3 regions of the Paenibacillus sp. ALE2 genome follow, and region 1 is predicted to be linked to each of the others. Evidence: riboswitches for the same ligand, from Rfam matches in the RefSeq annotation. Region 1 holds a riboswitch; each other region holds the start of a gene.
What was found. A riboswitch is a leader RNA that binds a small molecule or an ion and turns the genes downstream of it on or off. The one in region 1 is predicted to bind cobalamin.
Positions count from the first base shown of each region.

Region 2: another riboswitch for cobalamin. It lies ahead of ACXHJ1_RS07585 (ABC transporter substrate-binding protein); the one in region 1 lies ahead of cobJ (precorrin-3B C(17)-methyltransferase).
Region 3: another riboswitch for cobalamin. It lies ahead of ACXHJ1_RS24955 (ABC transporter substrate-binding protein); the one in region 1 lies ahead of cobJ (precorrin-3B C(17)-methyltransferase).

Region 1 is NZ_CM134213.1:1,980,314-1,984,649, forward strand. It holds gene ACXHJ1_RS08600 (uroporphyrinogen-III synthase) at 1-337, shown strand, start outside; gene ACXHJ1_RS08605 (LOG family protein) at 537-1,091, shown strand; cobalamin riboswitch at 1,149-1,334, shown strand; gene cobJ (precorrin-3B C(17)-methyltransferase) at 1,644-3,440, shown strand; gene ACXHJ1_RS08615 (sirohydrochlorin chelatase) at 3,535-4,336, shown strand, end outside.
Region 2 is NZ_CM134213.1:1,750,128-1,754,463, reverse strand. It holds gene ACXHJ1_RS07595 (ABC transporter permease) at 1-406, opposite strand, end outside; gene nikB (nickel ABC transporter permease) at 421-1,350, opposite strand; gene ACXHJ1_RS07585 (ABC transporter substrate-binding protein) at 1,366-2,949, opposite strand; cobalamin riboswitch at 3,169-3,372, opposite strand; gene ACXHJ1_RS07580 (hypothetical protein) at 3,755-3,886, opposite strand; gene ACXHJ1_RS07575 (nucleobase:cation symporter-2 family protein) at 4,139-4,336, opposite strand, start outside.
Region 3 is NZ_CM134213.1:5,744,237-5,748,572, forward strand. It holds gene ACXHJ1_RS24950 (FecCD family ABC transporter permease) at 1-190, opposite strand, end outside; gene ACXHJ1_RS24955 (ABC transporter substrate-binding protein) at 187-1,194, opposite strand; cobalamin riboswitch at 1,404-1,619, opposite strand; gene ACXHJ1_RS24960 (histidine phosphatase family protein) at 1,715-2,467, opposite strand; gene cbiB (adenosylcobinamide-phosphate synthase CbiB) at 2,482-3,453, opposite strand; gene cobD (threonine-phosphate decarboxylase CobD) at 3,443-4,336, opposite strand, start outside.

The DNA of each region.
Region 1 (4,336 bases):
TGAAGAAGCAAAATTGCAGGCGCTACTAGATGATGTTATAAACCGTACGATTGATGCCGTTACGTTCACGAGTGGTCCGCAAATTCGATTTTTGGCCCAATATGCCAGAAAGCAAAATCGAATGGAGGATTTACTGGAAGCTTTTCGTGAAGATGTCATTGCTGTATCGGTAGGCAAGGTGACTGCACAATCCATTTTGGAAGAAGGGATTGAACGAGTCGTATTTCCAACTGAAGAGCGCATGGGTGCGATGATGGTGGAACTGGGCAAATATTTCGAACATAGCGATTCGGTGCATGGCTGTGGTCTGAAGAGCGTGAACGGTCATTTGAAATGAGCTAGAACTGATAAATGCAGTAAGCTAAAAATGAACTTATATTTACTAATACAGAGTAAAATAGAGATAAGGGCCTACGAGGTCTTTATCTTTTTTTGTTGGACATGCATCGCAAAGTTTTTTGTTATAGCGAAAATATTTATCTAATATAATGAATAAGTTTCGATGCATGATATTGAGGACAGGAGCTGAGACATTTATGAATTCTATTTGTGTATTTGCAGGGTCCAGACCTGGACATTCATCGGTATATGTTGAGGCGGCAGGCAAGCTGGGTGAAGCTATGGCTCGCCAGCATATCCGTTTAATTTATGGTGGCTCCAGCAGAGGGCTGATGGGTAAGGTGGCGGATGGACTGTTGGCGGGTGACGGTCAGGTCACCGGCATTATGCCCACCCTGTTATTCGATGCAGAGATCATTCATCGGGGAGTTACCGAGTTTATTGAGGTAGCAAGCATGCATGAACGTAAAGCGGCGATGAGCGAGATGGCCGATGCGTTTATAGCCCTTCCGGGAGGCTTGGGAACCTTTGAGGAACTGTTCGAGGTATTGTGCTGGGCGCAAATCGGTATACATCGCAAGCCCATTGGGCTGCTGAATGTGAATGGATATTTTGACCCGTTGGTAGAAATGGTACGTCATAGCGTGCAGGAAGGGTTTACCGGAGCTGATCATCCAGCGCTACTGAGTATATCTGCGGACCCGGATGAACTGCTGCATATGTTGAAAAATAAAGCAGAGAACTTGAAATAAAGCTTTTTTCGTGCTTGCACAACTGATTGAGGCAAGGTTATGATAAGACCCATAATCAAATAGCGGACAGACAAGGTGCCTTTGCGGTTGAGCAAAGGGTAACAGGGAATCGGGTGCAAGTCCCGAGCGGTCCCGCCACTGTAAGGAAGAGGGTTCTTTTAAATGGTCACTCGTACAAAACGGGGAAGACGAGAGAATCCGTTGATGCCAAGCCAGGAGACCTACCTTGATCTGTATGCACCGTTAACCTTCGCGGAGAGGATGGGTGTACGAAATCAGGAAATCAGGCACACGTTGCTTTTTCCATGTTGGTTACAGGTTTGCGTGGATATGAACGTGCAGCAGCGTTTGAAGCGTAAACAAAACAGATGGAAAACAACGGCAGATAGGAGGAAGACAAGAACTGTCTTCTTACGCTGTTTCGTCTGGTAAGAGAGATACGTACATAGGAACCCCATCCGGGCAGGATGGGGGTTTTTTGAGTTAAAGGATGCCACAAATTATTGAAATAGATAGTATAGCTGCCCTGAAAAGGATGATAGGAGGAGCACGATGAGCCCATTAGGAAAATTGCTGGTGATTGGATTTGGACCAGGAGATATGGAACATATCACAAAACGGGCGTTGGATGCGCTGGCCGAAAGTGAGGTCATTATCGGCTACAATACCTACGTTGATTTGATCCGTCCGTTGTTGAACGGACAGGAGATTGTACGCACAGGGATGACAGAAGAAGTGAGCCGTGCGCAGGAGGCGGTTCGCCAAGCAGAGATGGGTAAGAAGGTAGCCGTCATTTCCAGTGGAGATGCTGGGGTCTATGGCATGGCAGGGCTGGTGTACGAAGTGCTGATGCAAAAAGGCTGGCGTCGCGAGGACGGGGTTGAGGTAGAAGTTGTGCCGGGGATCTCGGCTATTCAATCCTGTGCTTCGTTGTTGGGAGCGCCGGTTATGCATGATGCTTGCACAATCAGTCTGAGTGATCATCTGACCCCGTGGGAAACGATCGTGAAGCGTGTAGAAGCTGCGGCTTCGGCTGATTTTGTGATTGCCTTATACAACCCGCGCAGTGGTCGACGTACCCGCCAGATTGTGGAGACGCAGTCCATTTTGCTCCGTTACCGTGATCCGCAAACTCCAGTTGGACTGGTGAAGAGTGCTTATCGTGAACGTCAGCAGGTTATTGTAACGACGCTGGAAGATATGCTGAACCATGATATCGGGATGCTGACGACCGTAATCATCGGCAATTCCTCGACGACAGTGTATGACGGGTTAATCGTGACTCCGCGCGGCTATCAGCGTAAATACACGCTGGACGCGACCGAGCAAGTGCTCAAACCGCATCAGCGGCTTCGCACGGAAGCGGAGCCGTGGTCGCTGGGCGCGCAAGAGGATCGCGCACTGGATACACCGCAGGGAGGTGGAGCTCTGACTGCGTCTCCCGAGCCTTCCGCGAGCAGCGCTGCGGTTGCCACGCAAGCACGCCCGCAGGCGATGGCTACCGTGCAGGCTGCGCCCGCGAAGCCAACCGGAGCGGCTCCAGCATCGCTGGCAGCAGAGGCACTAAGCCGCCTAGCTGTCGGCGGCAAGCTGCCGGGCGAAGCCAATGCTCGCTGGAGCGGGCAAGCGCCTACCGCCCAGAGCGCCGTCGGAACGGCAACGGTGGCTACGACTGGGAAGGCGTCAGGCGGCTTTGGCAAGCCTGCACTGTTTGAGGTGGGGGTTTCCCCTGGCGTGGGAAACAAGAAGTTCACTGCTCGGCAGATGGCACTGCTTGCCGAGGTAGCGGGTGATGATGGCGAGCTGGAATACACGCCAGATCATCAGATCGTGCTGCGCGTGCCGTGCGCAGACCCCGAGGAACTGGTCGGACGGCTTCGGGATGAACGATTCATTGTCATGCCGATCGGCGATGTGTTTAAGGTGAAGGCCTGCGACTTCTGCAATATGGAGAAAGATGATGCGGTGCCTGTGGCTGAGCATCTACAGGTTGTACTTGGCGGATTACAGGCACCCAAGGAAACGAGTATTGCTTTGAATGGATGCGGCATGGCTTGCTATGGAGCGGTGCTGGAGGATATCGGCATCGTCTATCGCAAGGGAGGATACGATCTGTTTCTCGGCGGCAAAAAATTTGGCCGTAATGCTCATGCCGCTCAGCCCGTAGCGGAAGGGATTCCGGGTGATCAGATTACGGATATCGTGGAGAACATTATTGCTGAATATAAGGAAAAAGGGCATCCGAACGAGCGTTTTCATAAATTCTTTAAACGTGTAGGCATCGTTGCGGGTTTCCGACATGAAGATGCACCAGCAACAGTAGAAGTGAACGCGGTTTGTGGTGATTAAGTGGGTTGGTAGGCTTGATGAACAGGATACAAGCATATATATAAAATAGGGCGTCATGTAGGCTATCCCTATCAATGAGGAGGAAAACACAGCAGTGGATGCAATATTGTTGGTTGGACATGGAAGTCGGGACCCAGAGGGTAATCAGGAACTACTGGAATTTGCGCAAGCGGTGGCAGATCGGGCGCCAGGTACGTGTGTAGAAACCTGTTTTCTGGAGTTGGCACGCCCAAGTATTGCCGAAGGAGTACAGGCGTGTGTGGACAAAGGGGCGACGCGTGTCGTTTTTATTCCGATTATTTTGTTCGCAGCAGTGCATGCCAAAATTGATATTCCGAAGGCAATCGACCGGGCAAAGGCAAAATACCCGCAGGTGGAATTTGTATACGGACGTCCGATTGGCGTTCACGAAAAAATCGTTAGCATACTGCTTAACCGCTTGAAAGAGGCCCGCCCTGTTGCAGTTCCAGCAGGGATGAATAGCGCTGTAGAGGCATCTGCCCAGGTATCTGACGAAGAAACAGCGGTACTTGTATTAGGACGCGGAAGTAGCGATCCTGATGCGAACAGTGACTTTTTCAAAATCACTCGTATGCTGTGGGAGAAGCTTTCTTATACGTGGGTAGAAAGCAGCTTTATCGGTGTGACGCAGCCTTCTTTTCCCGATGGCCTAGAGCGTTGTGTACGATTGGGGGCCAAAAAGATTATCGTGCTTCCGTATTTTCTATTCACGGGTGTGCTGATTAAGCGCATTGGAGAAATGACTCAGGAATTCGCCGAGGCTCACCCTGCATTACAAGTGGAAATGGGCGGATATTTTGGCTTCCATCCTCAATTAGTTGAGCTGGTGCTGGAGCGAGCTAACGAAGGCTTGTTCGGCAAGGTTACGGCTAATT
Region 2 (4,336 bases), 230 kb from region 1:
CGAAACCCGGGCCCAAAATACCCACAATCGCCACCGTTAAAATAATATCAGGAAAAGCCAGTACGCCGTCGATTCCCCGCATAATCAGCTGATCCACACGTCCTCGCACATAACCAATGAGCAAGCCTGTGGGCAGACTAATACACAGCGTAGCTACCGTAATCGCACAAGCGATTAATACGCTTGTCCGAATTCCATAAATGAGCCGTGACAGCACATCCCGACCCAGATGATCCGTACCGAAAGGATATTTACGGCTGGGTGGTGCCAAACGGTTCAGAAGGTCCACATGCAGAGGATCATGCGGAGCGGCCCAGGGAGCCAGCAACCCAAGCAGCACGATCAGGCCAAACAGTGCGCCCCCTGCCAGCAAGCTTCCTCTAAAGGAAAGCCGTATCTTTTTCATTTTCAGCTTCCCCCTTAACGCAAACGCAGCCTTGGATCTATCACCGTCTGGACCACATCCACCAAACACTGAACACCTACAATTAAAAACGCGGCAAACATAACATATCCCTGAATCACCGGGTAATCCCGCTGCGTAATTGCATCTATAAAATACTTTCCTAACCCTGGCCATGAAAAAATGGTTTCTACGATGACGTTACCTGCCAGCATAAATGATAGATTCGTACCTAACAGCGTGATCATAGGCAGAACGGCATGTTTAAATATCTCAAAAAAGAGAATATGCATACGTGAAAAACCGCGAGCTCTCGCTGCCTTCACAAAATTCCGGTCACTCAGCTCCAGCATCTGAGCACGCAATACACGGGCTTGCACCGTTCCCAATCCTGCACCAAGCGTCAGCGCTGGGAGTACTAAATGTGTCCAGTCCTCCCTTCCCATGGATGGGAGCCAGCCCAAGCGAACGGAAAATAGATAGATCAGCAGAAACCCAAGCCAAAAAGAAGGAATTGACGATCCCAGCAAAGCGAACAGCCTGCCCAGACGATCTAGTGGACCGCTGACTTTTAGCGAGGCAGCCAGTCCCATCCCAAGCGTAAGCACCGCCATGACGGCAAAGCCCGCCAAAGCTAGCTCCACCGTAGCGGGCAGTCTGCTCCATAGTTCGTTTAGCACTGACTCCTTGGACACATACGAGGTTCCCCAATGTCCTGTGAACACATCCCTCAGCCAGTTCACATATTGAATATGAAGCGGCTCATTCAAGCCCAGTTCGTTTCGCAGCGCGGTTAGCGCCTCCCCAGAAGCAGGAACATTATGCGCGGTGAGCAAAATGAGAGCAGGGTCACCAGGGGCCAGCCTCATCAGTACAAAAGTCAGCGTAGATACAACGAATACAATGATGGGCAGCTGCGCCACACGTTCCAATATAAAACGAATCATAGGATACGTTGCTCGTTATTCTGCAATATCAGATTGCGCTGTAATGTAGTAATACTCGATCGGATGCGGTGTAAAGCCCTTTACTCCTTTTTTCACACCAAACACATTGTCAGGGTGCACAATGAACGACTGCGGTAAATCTGTATTGATGATATCCAGCGCTTGCAGTGTTACCGCATTACGCTGTGCGGTATCCTTCGCCAACTTCAGGCTGTGAAGAATATTCTCCAGCGGTTTGGAAGCATAACGGCTTACATTCGCTTCACTTGTAGAGGAGTAGAACATGTCCATAAAATACTGCGGCTCCCCTGTATGGGCCGTGAGCATGCTGTACATAGCAAAATCCCAATCATTTTTGGTCAATGCCTCGTCGATATTTTCCACCTTGCGAATCTTGACCTGGATTCCCTCATTCAGCAACTGGCTCTGAATAACCTCAGCCATGACGGATAGCTCCGGACGCTGAGGGAAGGTCAGCAGCGTAACCTCGAATGGCTTGCCCTGCTTGGACCATGTGCCTTGGGCATCCTTCTGCCAGCCATCCTTCGTCAACAACTGCTCTGTCGTTCCGTCCAATGCTTTACGCTCAATCTTACCGAAGGGAAGAATGCTCGGAAACGGGCTACTTGCTTCCGTGCCGAAGCCCCTCATAACGGCGCTCACAATGGATGCGCGCGGAATCAGACTGTCCACCACCTTACGGTTGGTTGCATCCTTGAACACAGGTGATTCCATGTTGTACACAATCATATGGGTGCGCAAGGATGGAGCCGACAGCACTTGTAGCTTGTCGTTCTTTTTTAATACCTCTGCGTTATCTACCGGAATATCCGTCGCTACATCCACCTCACCAGATTGCAACGCCATCAGGCGCGAATTACCGTCCGTAATGAATTTCATCGTCGCTTCGGCCAATCGCACCTTTTCGCCCCAGTATCCGTCATAACGCTCGACGACCAAGGATTGATCCTTGTTGAAGGCTTTGATTTTAAAAGCACCTGTCATTGCAGGGTAGCTTTGCTCATCTTTTATGGATGCCACATCCAGTACAATCGTTGACGGATCAGCCAAATTGGATACCAGCGCTGCATTCGGCTGGTTTGTCGTAATTTTCAGCGTCAGCGGACCAGTTACATCAATGGACTTCACATCCAGTAAATCCTTCGCCAGGTGACTTTTCTCGATAGAGCGCAGCAAAGATGCTTTTACGCTTGCTGCATCCATACTCTTTCCATCATGAAAAGTGACCCTATCCTGCAAGCTGAACGTCCACACGTTAGGACTGTCGTGCTTCCATTCCTTGGCTAGCCAAGCCACAGGCTCCAACTTTTCATTCAAACGAATGAGTGTCTCACCGGCACCGGAACGCATCACATCCCAGCTATTGTCTCCATGCGGATCGACGCCTGACGGTTTCCACGTATACGCCATCACCAGCTTTTTACCTGCTGGAGTCTGTTGTGCAGGCGTATTCTCACCCTTGCCTGAGCTATCCTCCGTCTTCGTGGCTGTGCCGCATCCCGAAAGAGCCATAACTGCCATCAGCAGCAGCAATCCTGTACATATGAACCATGAACGCCTATTACGATTGCCTATCATCCCACATGTCCTCCTCTATCTTGTAAAATATCGTATAAACCTAACGCAAAACGCGAAAAAAGCATTCCCAACCACTTGACCAGCAGTCAGAAATGCTTTCATTATAAAATGTCAAAACTCACCTCAAAGCCAACTCCAAAAACATAGAAGGGATCAGATCGGTTTCAGACATTCCGTATGCAGCACGCCTAACCACCTCCCCAGCATCCCGTGGGTCTGACAGTGATGTCAAAACAGGCAGGTCTCCTGACTCCAGGCTTATCTTTCAGGCCTTCCCGGTTCCTCACAGTTCCAGTGGCTATTCTGAAAGCTCCAGCAGTACCCTGCTGATGCCTGTATACAGTGGCGGGTCCGTGTCGGAATCTACCGAACTTCCCTTTTAAGTGAACACGCTCAACAACTATCTACATCGTCTCTACGAAACTTCGTATATAGAGTTGTCCGGCTCACACCTGTTTTCTTCCTTTATTCCTTTTTATTACGATTTAGGATTATCTTATTTTGTTGCTACTGGCTTGTCAACAAATGTTGCGTAATAATTTAAATTTGAATGATATAGTGTGAATCAAGACCAAGGCTATTCATTGCTTGCGCGCAATTGAAGGTATGTCTTAACGTTGCGTGCACACAATTCACGTGTTAAAATTAGGTATAGAGATAACCACTGTATCCGTATACTAAAAAGAGCCTTCGCCGCTCCAACGGCAAAGACTCTTAGGACTTGAAAGGCTGTGGATCACCACCACGGCGCGCTGCATAACTGAATGTTAATGCGAACGAAACCCACCGTTAGGGGCCAACCTAATTACGCGGTGGGTTTTCGCTTGTTCCGAAATTTCCGACGCAGCCAGCGATAAAGCTTACGAATACTAAACACCAGGCTTAGTAACGTAACCATCCAACGCAGCACATCATAGCACGACACAAGGTTGACCATCGGCTTCACCCCCTTTCGGGAAGCTGCGCCGTGATCCGAAAACATCCACCACTATCCAAAGTCCTTAAGGTAGATTATACCATGCCTCTTCCTACCACTCGAAAATCCAAACCCCGATCTTCATACAGAAAGAGGGTTTTATCAATAATTTCATGCTGCTTAATAAATAACTAGTTCTGGATAACCCCATGCCAAACAGCCGGAAAAGAGGCTACGCCCTCTCTCCGGCTGTTTTTGTTTATTTCCTATTCATCAAACCTTCTGTGGAACTTCTGAGACATTAACGCCTTTGACCGATTCACCCTGTTTTCTTGCCAAAACAATGTTCAAGACAATTGCCGTAATCGAGCCAGATACGATGCCGTTTTGCAGCAGCATTTTGGCAAAGCTCGGCAGTTGGTCGAACATTTGCGGCAGAACAGCTGAGCCTAGGCCCACGGCAATACTACA
Region 3 (4,336 bases), 2.0 Mb from region 1:
AAATAATCTGCTCTGCAGATGTATTCCAATCCGGTGTAAACGTATCATCTAACCACGGTAGGTGGTTGATCAAAATACCTGTGATCTGGCTGACCGGAAGACTGACCGAGCCGATGCCAAGACAGAGCAGCAGCGTCAGCAGCAGCAAGACAAGACCAGTCCCCCCAAAACCGATCAGTCTACGGTTCATTTGAAAATTTCAGGGTACACGCCCTTGGCTACTTCCTTGAGTCCTTCTGTTACGCGTGGACCTGGACGGCTAATCAAATTATCATCCACGGCAAATACACGATTGTTACGAACAGCCGATATTTGATCCCATCCACTACGAGCTTTTATGATATCGCCGAGGGACTGGCCTGTTTTGTCATCCTTCACACTTTTGCTGTATAAAATCACGTCAGGGTTGGCAGCTATAATATTTTCCTCACTGATTTGGTACCAGCCCTTCTGCGTGGCACCCACGTTTTCGCCGCCCGCCAATGTGATCAGTTCGTCCATAAACTCGCCTTTACCCACTGTCCAGCCTGGTGAAAATTCGACGTATACCCGTAGCTTCTGCCCTTTGCCGATATTTTTAACTCCTTCTTTCACTTCCGCTACATCTGCTCTCATCTTGTCGGTCACCGCTCTCGCTTCTTTCTGATGATCGGTGATTTTCCCATACAATTCGATGTTAGCTGTGACATCTTCAACGGTTTTCGGTTCCGTTTTAAAAATCATAATTCCCATGTCACGCAGCTTAGTCGTAGCCTGTTCACTAAGTGAAATTCCTGCAAAAACAACTTCCGGGTTCGCAGCAATGATCGCCTCTTCGTTCGGTTTCATAATACCGCCCACTTTAGGCTTTTTCGTAGCTGCCTCTGGGTAATCAGAGTAGTCGGATACACCAACAATTTCCTTATCCAATCCGATAGCGAACAGCGCTTCAGTTTCTGCCGGGGAGACGGAAACAATCTTGTCCGGTGCCTTTTTAAATGTAAATTCCTGTCCTGTTGCATCCTTAACCGTTAGCGGGTAAACCGTTTTGCCCGGAGGCTCTTGTGCGGTTACGGTCTGTCCCGGCTGCTGTGAAGAAGCTTGGCCCTCTTTATTTTCTACATTTTTTCCATTCGCGCCACATGCACTCAGCACAACTGCCAATATCAGCGCCAATAGACCTGTTGTCCATACCTTTATTTTTTTGCCTGCCATGATTTGCACCCCTTCATACAAAAATCGTTAAGAGCGTTACTTGAACATCATCCGATATTTTCCTCATTCCAGCCTTCTTTTCCTATCAAAAACCCCCGCATCCTCATATCAGGATACAGGGGTCACGTTAGCACAGATCGTGCGCAGGCGGGCAGCTTCTTTCCGCATGGACAGTCACTGCGAACACGTCATCCTTTCCTCGAAGGATTATGGTGACAGGCGGACGGGCAGGTATCCTGACTTATGGAAGAGGCATGCCCTGATATTCTTTCACATGCTTGGCGGCACATGTAACAGGGCTAATGAGCATGTTTCCATTTACAGTGGCGGGACCGCGTCGGACTCACACCGACTTCCCTTTTAACAGCGCAATGAAGAAAAGCAAGTTCCCTCACACGGCGCCGACCTCGTCTGCTGGATATTTGATGTAGTGTAGTCAAGCCGTTCTTTTACTTGATGATTATAGGTTAAAAAGAGTTAGCTTACAACCCAAACAGCTGCTTGATTCGCCACAACTACCCTAGTGAAAAAGCAATTTTGCTATACAATTGTGCAGTCCTGCCAGCCTTAACTGAAGCCTAATCGCTTCTCCCGGTTTTGGATTCAGACTCCAAAAATCATGACCTGGTATCAGCATACAAACCAATTGGCGAATTACTCCACCATGCGTGACAACCAAAACAGAGGGCGGTGCAGCATTCGACTCTATTGGCTGAACCTTCAAAGCAATGCGCCACGCAAACAGAGAGTCAAGGAATTCACGCAGACGATTCACAAAATGGACCCAGGACTCTCCTCCAGGCGGGGTGATTCGTTGCGGCTCATCAATCCAAGCGCGATACAACGCCACATCCTTAAGCATGTCATACGTTTTTCCATCCCACTCGCCAAAGTGAAGTTCTCGCAGACGTGGTTCCATCATGGGAGGCATAGCAGATAGGAAACGTTCAGACGTCTTTGCTGACTCCGGCAAAATGATCTGCAAGGTCTGGCGACATCGCATCAAGTCACTGCAATAGATTTGAGCAAAGGACTGGCCCTGTAATTTTTCCCGTAAAGGCTTTAATTCCTGCTCTGCTCCAGACAGCAAACTCAAATCGGCATGTCCCAGATATCGACGTTCCTTATTCCATAAGGTTGTGCCATGACGAACTAGCACGAGCTCCATGTCCCACTGCAGATCTTCTTTAGCATCATTCGGCTCACTATCCTGTTGTGGGTTCGGACTTAGTCCACATTCTCGCACTCTTTTCCCTTCTGTATTTTGTTTCAAAATAATGTCACTCCTCACCGCATCCATCCCAAGGCAAAACACCCCGCAGCTCCCAACAAACACAACCCTACAAACATAGTGGATACGGCGAACATCAGCCGGATGGTATGCCGGATATCCTTCGACTCCAGTGGTCGTATCTCTTCGCCCATATATGCTCGAAACGAGCGTATGCCATGATACACGTTATAGCCACCAAGACGAATCCCCAAGGCACCTGCCACCGCTGATTCGGGAAATCCGCTGTTTGGACTGGGGTGCAGACGCGCATCCTGCTTGACTGTGCGCCAGCTTCTTGCAGCATCCAGCCGATACAACCACGCCGCTATCACAAGCATAACTGCTGTCAGGCGAGCCGGAATGTAGTTAGCTACATCGTCCAGACGTGCCGAGGCCCAGCCTAAATGCAGGTACTTTTCATTTTTGTAGCCAACCATTGAGTCGAGCGTATTTACGGCACGATATGCCAGTGCCAAGGGGGCTCCCCCGATCAGGGCATAAAAAAGCGGGGAAATAATGGCGTCCACGATATTTTCAGCGACTGTTTCGACGGTACCGCGTACAATTTCAGGCTCGTCAAGCTGCTGCGTATCCCTCCCAACAATCATGCCTAGCTCCCGACGTGCCACAGTCAGGTCATTCGCCTGCAACGCTCGGTATACGGCCATCCCTGCGTCCTTTAGTCCTTTGGAAGCAATTGTGGTTGCAACCAGAACAATTTCTACGACGACAGACAACCATGGGTGAATCCAGGCAAGCACACGCAATAGCCCCCAAGCAAGCCCAAAGGAGCCTCCTGCCACAATGAGTGGAAGCAGTATACCCGCACGTTTCAATCCCCAGTCACTGCGGACCTTACGACGAATCGCTTTTTCCAATGCTGAAATGGCATGTCCCATCCCGATGACTGGATGTGGCAACCATCTCGGATCGCCGATTAGCCTGTCCAGCAGATAGGCTGCCATGATTACCAAGCTAACGATCACGCCGCTCCTCCTCCAACACTTCACTGAGTGCAGACAGCAGCATATTATTGGCTTCGGCGTCCTTGACTGCAATTCGAAAATGGCTCGCCGACAGCCCCGGATACATGGCACAGCTACGTATAAGAATCCCACGTTGTCCAAGCGCCTGCTGAATAGCCGATGAACTCCACGTTCCCGGCGCCCTTGCTAGCACGTAATTGGCTTCGCCGGGAACGACACCGCAGCCCCATTCCGCTAAGGCAGTCAGCAAGCGACTGCGCTCCGTCGCAATCAGTTCCTGTGTGCGGCGCTCATAAGCTTGCCCACTTCTCAGACACGCCTCTCCAGCCAGCAACGCCAATCCATTAACACTCCAGGTCACCTGTTTGGCCGTCATTTGCCGGATATAGTCCGGATGAGCAATCGCATAGCCCAATCGCAAGCCAGGAATGGCATAAAATTTGGTCATCGATCGGATCAAAATCACATGAGGATAGCGATCCAGCACAGGCAATAGTGAGATTTGCCGTTCCAGTGGGATAAAATCAATAAAGGCCTCATCCACCACCAGCACGGTACCCGTTCTGCCAGCCGCCTCTGCCAGTTCATATAGCTCCTGCTCACCATATTGCACACCGTTCGGATTATTCGGTTGCCCAAGGAACAGTACATCTACCTGCTCCATGAGCTGAAGGATGTCCTCCACGTCTGCCTTCCATTGAAGCGAAGCCTTCCCGTATACCCGGTGGATCTCGGCTCCAAATTTGCCAGCCAGCTCGGCATATTCCGAAAAACACGGCTCCACTGTGCCCACACGCTTGGGAGCCAGGCCCAATAGCAGCAGCGCCATGCTTTCAGCAGCGCCGTTACCGATGCTCAGCGACTCCGGTGGAACGTGCAGCCG